Regions from separate parts of the Bradyrhizobium sp. STM 3566 genome, predicted to be linked through region 2. Evidence: riboswitches for the same ligand, from Rfam matches in the RefSeq annotation. Region 2 holds a riboswitch; the other holds the start of a gene.
What was found. Region 2 has a riboswitch for glycine ahead of P6U27_RS13580 (D-amino acid dehydrogenase). Riboswitches for the same ligand answer to the same signal wherever they lie in the genome.
Positions count from the first base shown of each region.

Region 1: another riboswitch for glycine. It lies ahead of P6U27_RS31220 (D-amino acid dehydrogenase); the one in region 2 lies ahead of P6U27_RS13580 (D-amino acid dehydrogenase).

Region 1 is NZ_CP120692.1:6,550,174-6,557,334, reverse strand. It holds partial or broken gene P6U27_RS31225 (IS3 family transposase) at 1-174, shown strand, start outside; gene P6U27_RS31220 (D-amino acid dehydrogenase) at 582-1,829, opposite strand; glycine riboswitch at 1,891-1,978, opposite strand; glycine riboswitch at 1,982-2,081, opposite strand; gene P6U27_RS31215 (D-aminoacyl-tRNA deacylase) at 2,883-3,821, shown strand; gene P6U27_RS31210 (M24 family metallopeptidase) at 3,907-5,130, shown strand; gene P6U27_RS31205 (M20 aminoacylase family protein) at 5,514-6,683, shown strand; gene P6U27_RS31200 (IS630 family transposase) at 6,786-7,161, opposite strand, start outside.
Region 2 is NZ_CP120692.1:2,865,336-2,872,496, forward strand. It holds gene P6U27_RS13570 (ABC transporter permease) at 1-485, opposite strand, end outside; gene P6U27_RS13575 (ABC transporter permease) at 505-1,446, opposite strand; gene P6U27_RS13580 (D-amino acid dehydrogenase) at 1,625-2,926, opposite strand; glycine riboswitch at 2,995-3,107, opposite strand; glycine riboswitch at 3,111-3,215, opposite strand; gene P6U27_RS13585 (M20/M25/M40 family metallo-hydrolase) at 3,322-4,449, opposite strand; gene P6U27_RS13590 (ABC transporter substrate-binding protein) at 4,717-6,327, shown strand; gene P6U27_RS13595 (glycosyltransferase family 39 protein) at 6,554-7,161, shown strand, end outside.

The sequences.
Region 1 (7,161 bases), 3.7 Mb from region 2:
AATATCCGTCGGCCTCACTCGTCGCTGAAATACCTCACCCCCGCGGCCTATGCCGCCCACCTCACCGCAACGGACGATCGGCTGCGCAACCCCGACCAGCTCCGCCGATCGTCCGTTGCTCCACCCGCGCCACTTGGCGTACAAACCACCGAGACTCTAACCGCCGCTGGATGAAAGTTCAGTGGCAGCTCAGGTTGGTTTTACGCTTGGGTGAGCGGCGCGAACGGCTTTGGCGCCTGATTCGGGCCGCGCAAAGCTACGTCCTGCCCTAATGCAAACGGCACTTCACGGTGTGTACCGCGTGCGCCTTGCTAAGAAACGACGTCGCTCATGCAGCCCCATCTGGTCGGTGTCCATTCGGGACGGTCGCAACAACTGCGTCATACGAAGGCTTTGGAAACAGCGTGCCAAGTGGTCCGCAGGATCTTACCTGTACAATGAATTGCCGGAACCAAGTCGCCCTGACTGACGGGCGCATCATCCTTCGAAGGCGACTGCAAATCCCGCTTCCGCGCTATCACAAGCGACATGCTCCTGCCGCGATATCGGCGGGAGCATGAACCAGGACCCATTCAACAGGATCAGGACACGGATGCGCTCAGCCGAGTATTGCTGCGGTCTGTCGCAATGACATCAGCGATCATTTCAGCTGTGACAGCGGATAATGTCCAGCCGAGATGGCCATGGCCGGTGTTGTAGAAAACATTCGGGCGTTTGCTTCGGCCAACCCTCGGCATCATGCTAGGTGTCATAGGACGCAAGCCCGCCCATGGCACCACTTGAGCGGTAGACACATCCGGAAACGATCGCTCTACCCACCGTATCAGAGGCTTAATTCGGTCCCAGCGGATGTCGCGGTTTTCGCCATTAAACTCGGCGGTCCCCGCGACCCGGAAGCGATCTTCTCCTAACCGGCTGGTCACGATCTTGGTGGCCTCATCAAGCAGGCTGACACGGGGCGCAGCCTTTTGGCTCGTTTCGTCTCTCAGCTCTACCGTGATGGAGTAGCCCTTGACGGGATAAATGTTTATGTTGTCCCCCAGCATTGAACCAATGCGGCGGCTGCCGACCCCCGCGCAAACCACTGCGCGTTCGGCCTTGAGTTCTTCCTTTAGCGAACCTCGTTTCCAGTGTACGACCACGCCGTCTCGATCGGACCGCATGCCGCAGATCTCGGCACCAAAGACGAAGCGTACGCCCCCTCGCTCGCAAGCCGCAGCGAGGCCGCGCGTAAACTTGTGAATGTCGCCGGTTGAGTCAGACGGGGTAAAGAATCCGCCATAATACTGATCGCGCAGAGCTGGCTCTATTGTAAGCATTTCAGAGGGCGTCACGGGACGGCGATCCAATCCGCCCTTGAGCAGCAACTGATTCACGCGAGAGGCCGCATCGAAGTCGAGCTTGCTCGAGTAAACGTGCAAAATTCCTCGCCGCTCCAAGTCGAAATCGATGCTCTCCCGATCGGCTAGCTCAAAAAGATGCTTGCGAGCAGCTATCGCGAGTTTCGTCGTTTCGATCGTGTTGTGGCGGTAGTTTCGAATCTGGCCTACGAACTCTGCCAGCCAAGTATACTTGTGAAAACTGGGGCTTGGGTTCAGCAACAATGGTGCGTCTTTGCGCAGCATCCACCTCAAGCCTTTAACGATTGTTGCGATGCTATTCCACACCTCGGCATTGCTCGCCGACAATTGGCCGCCGTTCGCAAACGAAGTGTCCATCGCCGGATAGCGCTGGCGATCCAAGACTGTAACCGAATAGCCGCGGCGGGCCAGGGCATAGGCAGTTGTAACTCCGGTGATACCGGATCCTATAATGACGATCGTACTCATCGTGTGCTCCAGGACAGGATTCAACGAACGGTGAATGGCTTCGCCATGTCTCCGTCCCCAAATCTGTCCCTGCACCTGAGAGCTTTGTCCGCAATCCTCGTGGATCACGGTCCCCTTCGGTGGGTGCTGACCAGCACCTCTCTCCAGATCGTCCTCGGTGTACGGTCCTGGGCCTGAGAGTTTCCTTGGGGAGTTGCTCCGTCGGCGGTGATACGCCTTTGCAGGCTTATCGCGCTCTCCCGCACACCATCATCAGACACGATAATACTCTCAGACGTACTCGCTACCTGTCAAGCCGTGATGAATCGTCGGACCCAAAAAGTGGACGCGTAAGCGACAACTCGATTTTTGCCCTAGCTCGAACAACTCGGTGTTTGCCCCAGCTCCCTACCAAGATTAGCAGGTGGTCTGTTGCCTGGTACTATGCTGATCTCGCTTTTTGATGATTGCATTCGCCGGACATCCCAGTGGTTTCGCCCATTGGTTTTCAGCGCGCTATCGGCGGCAAGCGCAGAAATACTGCGGGATCCCCAAAAGAACGCACAATGTTTGCGTGGCGACGCTCTAATAAATAAGCGGTGGTGTAGGACCCTACGAAGCTGTGCCTGGCATGCATCTCTTTCAAAGTCGAGCCAAAATGGAGGACTGCGCGCCTGAGGCGGTCGCTCTGCTCGATGAGAGGCTCTTCACATCGCTTGCGTCGACGTCTCTGGCTTGTGGCGGCAGGATTCGCTGCTCTCGTTCGCCGCGCAGGCAGGTTAAGTTCGCTGATGGTCCGGCGATCCGCTGCCGCGATCTTCAATTTGCGCGAGTTCCGCTCGCTGCTCCGTCAAACAGGCTCGCCCGTAACAGAACTCAGTGCGCGAGGGGCGCGGTTGTGACGCTATTCGGGCTTGAGTTAATCTCCTCCCGCCCGCCCACTCTCGTCGCCGTGCAAGCGCGGATTTCGGTTCAGGGAGCATCGTGTTTTCCGAGAAAGTCGAAAAGACGGCGCCAATTTGAAGATAGACGTCCTGTGCTCTCGATCGGCTTTGAACTGGGCGGAGGGTCTCGATGAGACATGGCGTCTTTGTCTTCTGCGTCGATCGGGAAAAAGACCCCGTCGCGGGGCACGTGCTGGATGCTCTCAAGGCCGAATGCGCTCTCGTTCCAACGAGTTTCGAAGTCGATGGGCACTCCGTCCTCGAAATCGCTGGCCTGCATGACGCCAGAATTTCGATCGTGGCCACGAACGAGGTCGTAAGTAACGACTATGCGCGCTACGCGCCAATCTTGAATGAACGCTTCGGTGATGCCAACGTTATTGGTATCGTGAATTGGCACGAGGGTGCCAACGCGCCAAACGCGATCTTCTCGGTTCAAACGACTGGCGATCTGGGCACGGGAACCTTTAGCGCGGTCGACCCCCGGATTACGCGGGGGCTTCTTCTAGCGATCGAAACCGAGCGGGTCACTTCCGGTCTTGACTCCTTTCGGACTTACCTGGAAGCGACTCATTGGTCGGGCGTCAAGGCTGGTGATACCGGGACCCGTCTCGCTGACCTGCGACCGTCGGCTGTCGATATCGAGATCGGTAGCTCGCCCGAAGATTGGGCAAATCCTGTTGCGGCTCGAGTGCTGGCGCGATCGCTACTGCGAATTTTCGATCGTGTTGAGGAACCGGTACACTCCGTGCTCTGCATCGGAGGCGTTCACTTCGAGCCAAGCTTCACGAATGCGGTATTGCAGTCGCGCGATCGACCCCCGATCGCGGCTAGTCACATCCTACCAAACCACTGGCTCGTGTCGCATGGCTATGACCAGGAAAGTCGTTTGATCGACCTGCGAGCTTGCGTGCATTCCATTGTAGGTGGGATCCAAAGCATCGTGTACCACGACAAGCTAAAGGCGCCTTTTAAGGGAGTTGCTCGCCTGATCGCAGAGGAGCTCGGTGTTCCGATGCTTTCGCATAAAAAACTGCGCGCGGCTCTTGCGAAGGATATTGTAGAATGAGCGCGCGAAGGCGGCCATCTGCTGTCGAACCGGCATCAAAATTGTTGGTCGTCCTGCGATTGACGTGTTTCTCTGGAGAAGAGCGATGAACGGTATGGGGATTGGTTCGATTAGGACCATTCAGTATGATCCGTTTCCCCGGATCGAATACGAGGGCCGCGTCGAGCGCGCGCGGCGTTTGATGAAAGAGCATGCCATTGACGCGCTTCTGGCGACGTCCGAACACAATTTGCGGTATTTCATTGGTGAGCCTAGCACGACCCCGCAGCAGACGACCCGGCCACGATTTCTTCTCATTCTTTCGTCAGCTGACCCCGTTGCCATCGTCCCAGAGGGAATCGACCAGTTTTATAAAGAAACGACCTGGGTAAAAGATTGCCGGAGCTGGCCTAGCCCAAATCCGAAAGATGAGGGTGTGTCCGCCCTTGCACGAGCGGTGTGTGAATTACTGCCGGAGCACGCTAGGATCGGCGTAGAGCTTGGCGCGGAGAGTAGGCTTGGTTTCCCCGCAGGAGATTTCTTGCGTGTTGCGGATGCGATCAGGCCTCGAACGTTCGTCGACGCATCGGATCCGATTTTTACCCCTTTGCGAATGATCAAGTCTCCGGCAGAAGTCGGCAGAATTCGAACCGTATGCGGCCTTGTGTCGGACGCATTTGAAGCGCTGCCAACAAAGCTGCGCCTTGGAATGACGGAACGCGAGGCCTGTCGCCAGTTCGAATTCGAATGTTTCAGTCGCGGTGTCGAGAAGACAAGCAAAATAGTGGGTGTTTCTGGCCGCGGGGGATATACGCGTCCTTATGGTGTCCCGAGCGACAAATTTCTGTCGGATGGAGACGTGCTGTTTATTGATGCCGGCTGCCTGTTCGACTTTTATTGGAGCGATTTCGATCGACACTTTGCTTTCGGTGCACCTGATCCGCACACCGAGGATGCCTATCAGGTCGTTTGGGATGCCACCGAAGCGGGAATTGCCGCTGCTAAACCTGGCATTCCGATCTGTGACGTCTGGAGCGCAATGTCAGCCGTACTAAATGGCTCAAACAATCGCGGTAAGGCCACCAACATCGGCCGAATGGGACACTCCATGGGCTTATGGATGCCGGAGTTACCGTCGGTCCAACCGGACGATAGGACGATACTAAAACCAGGCATGATCATTAATATTGAACCGAGCACCTCATATCCCTCCTATTTCGACGGATCACCGAAACTGATGCTGCATGAAGAGGTGGTTGTCCTGACCGAAACTGGCTCGCAGTTGCTCACTTCTCGTGCTCCGCGAAAAATACCGGTGGTAGCCATATAACAAATAAGACGGAACGTAGCAGAAAGGGCATGCCGAGCTCTCGCCGTAAGCCTGAAGCGTCCATGACGTCTCATTGGCGTTTTAGGCCTGTGTCTCAATGGCCGCACGAGAGTGTGGGATATCGAGCAAGCCGGCCTAAGAAACTATGGCAAGTTGAAGCTTTTGAGCAGAGTGCAGAAGCCGACACGGTTTGCGCCAAACAGATGCGACGTCCTGCCATGACATCTCTACATTTTGCTTACGGTGTACTCCATTGAAAAAAGTCAGAATGCGAGCGACTGCAGCGAAAATTACGCGGGGCCGCTTGACGCGTGCGCATCGAGACTCCGCCGCACGCTCGAGCGGTGCTGTATCGACAATGGATTTGGATTTTAAGGTCTGACATGCATAGTGTTGATCAGTTTCGTAATTTACAGCAAGAGGTAACCGCGTGGCGCCGCTATCTTCACGAAAATCCCGAGCTCGACTTTCAAGTACACAATACCGCGAGGTTCGTTGCCGAGAAGCTCGCCTCGTTCGGCATCAATCACATCGAAACGGGGATCGCGGAAACCGGCATCGTTGCATTGATTCAAGGAAAGGGTGGAGACGGCCCCACGATCGGGTTGAGGGCCGACATGGATGCGCTGCCGATTCTTGAGGCCTCAAACAAGCCGTGGTCCTCGAAAGCGCCGGGTAAAATGCACGCATGCGGGCATGATGGTCATACGGCCATGTTGCTGGGCGCTGCGAAATATCTCGCCAGGACGCGCAATTTCAAAGGCTGCGTCGCCTTGATTTTTCAGCCGGCAGAAGAAGTGGAACTCCCCTCCGGCGGCCTGAAAATGGTCCAGGAAGGATTCATGGACCGTTTCAGCATCTCCAAAGTCTTTGGCATGCACAACGCGCCGGGCACAGAGATCGGCAAGTTCAGCATCTGCGATGGGCCGATCATGGCCTCGCAAGACGATTTTGACATTGTCGTGAAGGGTCGGGGCGGCCATGCGGCCAAGCCGCATGAGACCATCGATCCAGTCGTGATTGCGGCGCAGATCATCGTCGGCCTGCAAACCCTGGTCTCGCGCAACACGAATCCGATCAACTCGCTCGTCATCTCAGTGACCAAGTTGAATGCCGCCAACGCCTACAACGTCATTGCCGACCAAGTCGAAATGGCCGGCACTGTCAGAACTCATGTTCCGGAGCTGCGAGACTTTGCCGAACGCCAGATCATGGCGGCAGCCCAGGGCATCGCGCGCGGATTTGGCGCGGATATCGAGTTCAAATACCGTCGATCGGTCCCGGTGACCTTCAACCACACTGAGGAGACCAATCTGGCGATCAGGGCGGCACGCAGTCTGGTCGGGGCCACGTCTGTGGACGAGAACATCAAACCGCGTATGGGCGCCGAGGACTTTGCCTACATGCTCGAGGCGCGGCCGGGCGCTATGATTTTCATTGGCAACGGGCCGACCGCAGGTGTGCACAATCCGGCTTATGATTTCAACGATGAAGCGCTACCTTATGGCATCGGCTATTGGGTGAATTTGGTTGAGGCAGTGCTGGCTATCTGAATCACCAGGTTTGTCTCAATTCATCTCGCCAACCAAAGGCTTGGCGAGCGCCAAAACTACAGCAGATAAAACACGGCTAGCTTGGACTAGAGCATGATGTTTTTATACGGAAACATAGCCTGAGTTTTTGAAGTAGTTGGTGCACTCCTCCTTGGAGAAGAGATCGAGGAGTTCACCAACCTTTCTCCAGGTTGCCTCCACGTCACGGGGCTCGGCAGCTCGCATGAGATGTTTGAGTTTGGCGAAGACCTGCTCGATCGGATTGAGGTCCGGGCTGTAGGGCGGCAAGAAGATGCGGTGGGCGCCTCTGGCGCGGATGGCTTGGCGAGCCGCTTTGCCCTTGTGGCTGCCAAGATTGTCGAGAACGACGATCTCACCCGGTGCGAGGGTGGGTGCCAACACCTTCTCGACGTACAGCGTGAAGAGCTCACCATTGATGGGACCATCAATCACCCAAGGCGCGCTGATCCGATCGTGA
Region 2 (7,161 bases):
GGAATGGTGATCGCGATCAGCACGGTCCAGAGGCTGGCGCCGGAGAGCGAGACCACGGCGATCGCGAGCAGGATGCTCGGCATCGCCATCAGGCCGTCCATCACGCGCATCAGGACGGAATCGATCAGCTTGAAGAAGCCGGAGACGAGGCCGATCGCGAGCCCGATGGCGATCGACAGGATCGCCGAACCGATGCCGATCAGAAGCGAGATGCGGCCGCCATAGATCACGCGCGACAACAGGTCGCGTCCGTAAGCGTCGGTGCCGAGCAGGAATTGCGCCGAGGACGGCTTCAATCGCTGCGACGGCGCGAGCTGGATCGGATCATGCGGCGCGATCAGCGGGGCGACGATCGAGACCACCACGATCAGGGCGAGCAGGACCGTCGCCGTGGCGATGATCGGCGTCGAGGTGAGGAATCCGAAGCGCGGCCGCAGTGGCGACGTGATCGGAATGGACGACTGGGGAAGGGTATCGACCGACATGTGTGTTCTTATCCTTGCCTCAGTACCGGATCCGGGGATCGAGCAGGGTGTAGGCGACGTCGATGAGGAGATTGACGACGACATAGATCAGCGACGTCAGCAGGATCATCGCCTGGATCACCGGATAGTCGCGCGCCAGCACCGCATCGACGGTGAGGCGGCCGATGCCGGGGATGTTGAACACGCTCTCGGTGACGACGACACCGGAGATCAGCAGCGCAAAGCCGGTGCCGATCACGGTGATCACCGGCACGGCGGCGTTGCGCAGCGCATGCCGCATCATCACGGCAACCTCGTTGATGCCTTTCGCACGCGCCGTTCGCACGTAATCCTCGCCGAGCACGTCGAGCATCGCCGCGCGCGTCATGCGCGCGATCAACGCGATGTAGATGAAGGACAATGCGCAGGTCGGCAGGATGATACGCTCGAAGAACGGCCCGAAGCCGTTCGAGATGCTGCGGAAGCCCTGCACCGGCACCCAGCGCAAATCGATCGCGAAGATCTCGATCAGGACATATCCGACCACGAACACCGGGACCGAGAAGCCCAGGACCGACAGGCCCATCACGAAACGGTCGATCCAGGTGCCGTGCTTCCACGCCGCGATCACGCCCAGCGGCACTGCGACGATCACGGCGAGGACGATGGTCGACAGCGCGATCGAGATCGACGGCTCGACGCGCTGGCCGATCATCTTCATCACCGGCAGGTTGGAGATCAGCGAGGTTCCGAGGTCGCCGTGCAGCAGCTTGCTCACCCAGGTGATGAACTGCACGATCAGCGGCTCGTTGAGGCCGAGCGAGGCGCGGATGCGCTCGAGCCGTTCCGGCGTCGCGTTGTCGCCGGCGAGGATCGCGGCGGGATCGCCGGGCGTCAGCCGCAGCAGCAGGAACACGAACAGAGCGACGACGCCCATCACGGGCACCGCGGCCAGAACGCGGCGAATAAGATAACCCAGCATGCACCTATCTCCGGCTGCGGAACTTGTGGCGCCTCGAGGCACCCGGGAATTCTGTCGTGTCTATCATGCCTATCACTTGGACTGAAAAGGCTGCCCGGAGACGCCATCCTCTTGGGGCAAATTGTGTGCCAAGGGCTGCCCTGTAGCAAGAGGCCGGCATGTCCCCGGCATCGGCCACTCAGGATGCATGTCGCAGTTCATGCTCACCCCTAAGTGAAGGCACGGTCGGCGTCGCATTGAGCCCGCGCCAGCCGTCGATGGTCTGGGCAATCATCTGCGCCGTCGCCGCCGACAGAGTCCAGCCGAGATGGCCATGGCCGGTGTTGAAGAACACGCCCGGTATCCGTCCCGCGCGCACCACCGGCATCATGTTCGGCATCATCGGGCGCAGCCCGGCCCAGGGCACGACGCGCGACGTTTCGACGGCGGGGAAGTTGCTGCGCACCCAGTCGATCAGCGGCTGCACGCGGTCGGCGCGGATGTCGCGATTGAAATCGTTGAACTCGGCGGTGCCGGCGACGCGAAAGCGATCGGCCCCGAGCCGGCTGGTGACGATCTTGGCGGCCTCGTCGAGCAGGCTCACGGTCGGGGTGGCGTTGCGGCTCTCGGCGGTGTCGAGCTGCACGGTGATCGAGTAGCCTTTCACCGGATAGACGTTGACGCGCTCGTCGAGCAGGGCGGCGAAATGACGGCTCGCAACGCCCGCGCAGACCACGACGCCGTCCGCCTTCAGCATGCCGCGTTGAAACGCGTCAGCATCGCTCGTCGCGAGATCGGCCCAGCCGATGACAAAGCCGCTGCCGGTCCGTGCGATCGAATCGATGTTGGCCTCATGAATGAAGGTCGCACCACGCCGCTTGCAGGCTTCCGCCAGCCCGCGGGTGAACTTGTGGATATCGCCGGTCGCATCCGACGGCGTGAAGAAGCCGCCATAATAGTCCTTCCGCAGTGTCGGCTCGATCGCGCGGATTTCCTCCGGCGTCACCGGGCGGCGGTCGAGGCCACCTTCCTGCAGTAGCGCATTGACGCGCAGACCGGATTCAAAGCCGGCCTTGTCACGATAGATGTGGAGGATGCCGCGGCGCTCGAGATCGAAGTCGATGCCTTCGCGCGCAGCAATGTCGAACAGATGCCTGCGCGCTTCGATCGCCAGCCGCGTGGTCTCGATGGTGTTGGCGCGGTAGTTGCCGATATTGGCGACGAACTCGCTCATCCACGAATATTTGTGCCAGTTCGGCCGCGGATTCATCAGCAGCGGCGCATCGCGCCGGAACATCCAGCGCAGGCCCTTCAGGATCGTCGCGGTAGAGTTCCACACCTCGGCATTGCTGGCGGAGAGCTGTCCGCCGTTCGCAAACGAGGTTTCCATTGCGGCATAGCGGTGCTTGTCGAGCACCGTCACCTTGTAACCGCGTTCCAGCAGGGCATAGGCGGTCGTTACGCCGGTGATGCCGGCGCCGATGATGGCGATATGAGTCATGATGAAGTCGGGGCTCCCGTGAGTTAGAGATGGCTGACCGCCGGCTCGAAAGCCGTTGGCGGCGCCCCATCTGTCACGGTTACCTGAGAGCTTGATCCGGCGCGGACCTCGGAAGGTCAGCCTCGGACTATCCCCTTCGGTGGACGTCACGATGATCAAATCGTGCCGTCTCTCTCCAGATCGTCCTGTCGATACAGTCCTTTTGCCTGAGAGTTTCCGGGGCGGTTGCTCCGTCGGCGCCGTAACGAAAGCAGCATGCCTTCGTTGCGATCTCTCCCGCATCGTCGCGTGCACAAGCCGAGCAGTACGATACGCCTCATTTTTGGACAAGGCTAAATTTCGACCCCGATTGCCAATGCATTGTGCAGTGCGAAGCCTGCGTCGTCGCTGCGCCGTTACTCCAACGTCGCCAGCAATCCCGCCATCAAGCGTCCCCGCTCGACCAGGCTATCGACCTCGATGAACTCCTCGAGCGTGTGGCCGTTGCCGCCGCGGACGCCGAGGCCGTCGAGCGTTGGGATTCCCATCGCGCCGGTGAAGTTGCCGTCGGAGCCGCCGCCGGAGCTTGCATGCGGTAATTCCGCGCCGAGGGATTTGGCGATGCGCGCCTTTTCGTACAGCGCCATGGTGCCGGCATCCGGCTCCCAGACCGGCCGCGTCACGCCGCGGGTCACCTTGAACGTGACGTCGTTGTTGGTGCCCGACAGCGCCAGCATCCGCTCGACGCCGCGGTCGAGATCGGCCTGACGCTTGGCCATCGACAGCGCTTCGCCGGTGGCTGTCGTGGCAACGCAATTGACCCATTGTCCGCCGTGGACAACGCCGACCGAGAAGGTGCAATCCTCCGTCGTCATCGCGTCGATCGCGAGGATCTGCCGCGCCATCTCGCGGATCGCCGAACGTCCCGACGACAGCGTCGCGCCGGCGTGGCTCGGCCGTCCCGTCGCTTCGAGATTGAAGCGTGCGATGGCGTAACGTCCGGTGGTGACGCCGTTGTCGGCGCGGCCGGGCTCCGGCACCAGCACGTATTTGTTGCGTGCGGCTTCGGCCTCGATGATGTCGCGCGTGGAGGGCGTGCCGACTTCCTCATCCGGCGTGAACAGCACGGTGATCGGCAGCGGCGTCGTGAACGAGGCGCGCGCCAGCTGGCGGATTGCTTCCAGCGAGAGATAGTTGCCGCCCTTCATGTCGTAGATGCCGGGGCCGTAGCATTTGTTGCCCTCGCGCCGCCATTTCAGCTTCTCGATGGTGCCGATGGGGTGAACGGTATCCATGTGTCCGGCGATCAGGATTCCCGGCTCGCCCTGCTTCGGATGGGGAAAGCGCGCGCGGATGACGCCGCCAAAGCCCTGGCGGCCGGCGATGCGCTCGATGGTCGCACCCATGATCGCCATATCCCGCGCTGCGATATCGAGCATGCGGTTAACGGCACCCGCGTCCCAGGTCGGACTCTCGCATTCCACCCAGGTGCGCAGGCCCTCGAGCATGGCCTCGGAATCGAGGGGAAGATTGGCTGGATTCATCTCAATGTCTCTCAAGCTGCGAAGATGGAACGCGCATTGCATCGGCGCGGGGCAGGACAGCGGAGAGCGTTGTAGAGCTAAACTGATCTTTGTGGAGCCCGTGCGCGCGCCGCGAGGGCTTGCGACGAAACCGGATTGACGCGCTCAACACTGTCTGCAAGTCTCGAAAAGATAAAGGCATTGCATGAGGTTAGTTCGCTCAACGAACGAACCGCATGCTCAACCAATAACCTGCCTTTGAACAGTTTCACGTCAGGAGAACCCTCTATGTTCCACTTCACGCGCCGGGGGCCTCGCGCATTCGCCTCCAAACTTGCGCTGACGGTCGTCGCGCTTTCGACCGCGCTGGCTTCGCCAGTGCTGGCGGCCGGCAAGACCCTCACGGCGGTGATGCATTCGGATCTGCGCATCATCGACCCGATCTTCACCACGGCCTACATCACGCGTGACCATGGCTACATGGTCTACGACACGCTGGTCGCTCCGGATTCGAATTTCAAGATCCAGCCGCAGATGGCGGACTGGAAGATCTCCGATGACAAGCTCACCTACACCTTCACCCTGCGCGATGGCCTGAAGTGGCATGACGGTGCGCCGGTGACGGCGGAGGACTGCGTCGCCTCGCTGAAGCGCTGGGCTGCGGTCGACGGCATGGGCCAGAAGCTCATGGACTTCACCGCGAGCCTCGAGGCGACCGACGCCAAGACCATCACGCTGAAGCTGAAGGAACCCTACGGCCTCGTCCTCGACTCCATCGGCAAGCCGTCCTCGCGCGTCGCCTTCATGATGCCGAAGCGTCTCGCCGAGACGCCGCCGGACAAGCAGATTCCCGAGCAGATCGGCTCGGGTCCCTTCAAGTTCGTGCAGGGCGAATTCCAGCCCGGCGTGAAGGCGGTCTATGTCAAGAACACCGACTACGTGCCGCGCAAGGAGCCGGCGAGCTGGACCTCCGGCGGCAAGGTGGTGAAGGTGGACCGCGTCGAGTGGATCACCATGCCGGACTCGCAGACCGCGGTGAACGCGCTGCAGTCGGGCGACATCGATTTCATGGAAAATCTGCCATACGACATGCTGCCGGTGCTGGAAGCGAACAAGGAGCTCACGATCGAGGTCTCCAATAAGTTCGGTTTCCAGACCCTCGGCCGCATGAACTTCCTCTATCCGCCGTTCGACAACGTGAAGGTGCGCCGCGCTGCCTTGCTGGCGATGAACCAGAAGGACGTTCTCGACGCGCTGGTCGGAAACCCGAAATATCAGAAGATCTGTGGTGCCTTCTTCGTGTGCGACACGCCGCTCGCAACCGAGGTCGGTGCCGAGACCCTCGTGAAGGGCAACGGCATGGCCGAAGCGAAGAAGGCGCTCGCCGAATCCGGCTATGACGGCACGCCGGTCGTGATCATGGCACCTGGCGACGTCACGACGCTGAAGGCACAGCCGATCGTTGCGGCCCAGCTGCTGCGCGAGGCCGGCTTCAAGGTCGACCTGCAGGCGACCGATTGGCAGACCGTGGTGAGCCGTCGCGCCAGCCAGAAGCCGCCGAAGGAGGGCGGCTGGAACATGTTCTTCACCAACTGGGTCGCGGCCGACGTCTCCAACCCGATCGCCAATCTCTCGATCGGCGGCCAGGGCAAGAAGGGCGGCTGGTTCGGCTGGGCGGAGGATGCCAAGATCGAGCAGCTCAAGGATGCGTTCGTCCGCGCAGCCTCGCTCGACGAGCAGAAGAAGATCGCGGCCGACATCCAGAAGGAAGCCTATGAGCAGGTGATCTACATCCCGCTCGGGCAGTACCTGCTGCCGAGCGGCTGGCGCAAATCGCTGACCGGCGTGCTCGACGGTCCGGCGACGCCGCTGTTCTGGAACATCGACAAGTCGGAATAGGGCGAGAACCCCTCTCGCGGCCTTCGGCCGGACCCTCGCACGGCGCCGCTGTCATCAGCGGCGCCGTTGCCGTTTGATGGCCTTGCGCTGGTTCAGAGGCGGCGCCCTTTAACTTTTTCAATTGCTAATCGTTGCTATTTGTTTCCAAGCTGAAATAGATGCTGCGTCTTCGCGTATCATTTTTTCAGATTTGCTTCCCGTGCCGATCGATTTTGCATTCCAGGCGATGGCCGAACGGTCCGACCGCGCGCCGGCGCCCTGGCGCCGGCCCTTCCTGCGCTGGCTCGATGCCGTCGAGGGTGGCTGGGCCGTGCCGCTTCTCATCGCCTGCTTTGTCGTGGTCTGGACCCTCTATCTCGCTATCGCCTATGCCGGCGGCGGCCTTCATCCCGATACGCTCGAAGCCTGGACGCTGGGCCGGAATTTCGCCTTCGGCTATCACAAGCATCCACCGTTGATGGGGTGGGTGACGGCGGCGTGGACCTCGGTGTTTCCGCTCAGCGACTGGTCGTTGCAATTGATGGCGATGGCCAATGCCGGGCTCGCGCTGTTCTTCGTCGATCTGATCTCGCGGCAGTTCGTGACCGGACACAAGCGCATCCTGGTGCTCCTGCTCCTGATGCTGACGCCGGCCTACCAATTTCATGCCCAGCGCTTCAATGCCAATTCGGTGCTGCTGGCGACCTGGCCGCTGGCGACCTGGTGCTTTCTGCGCGCGTTCGAGACGCGCGCTTGGCCGTGGGCGATCGCGGCGGGATGCACGACCGCGCTGGCGATGGTCGGCAAATATTATTCGATCTTTCTCGTCGTGAGCTTCGCGTTTGCCGCGCTGGC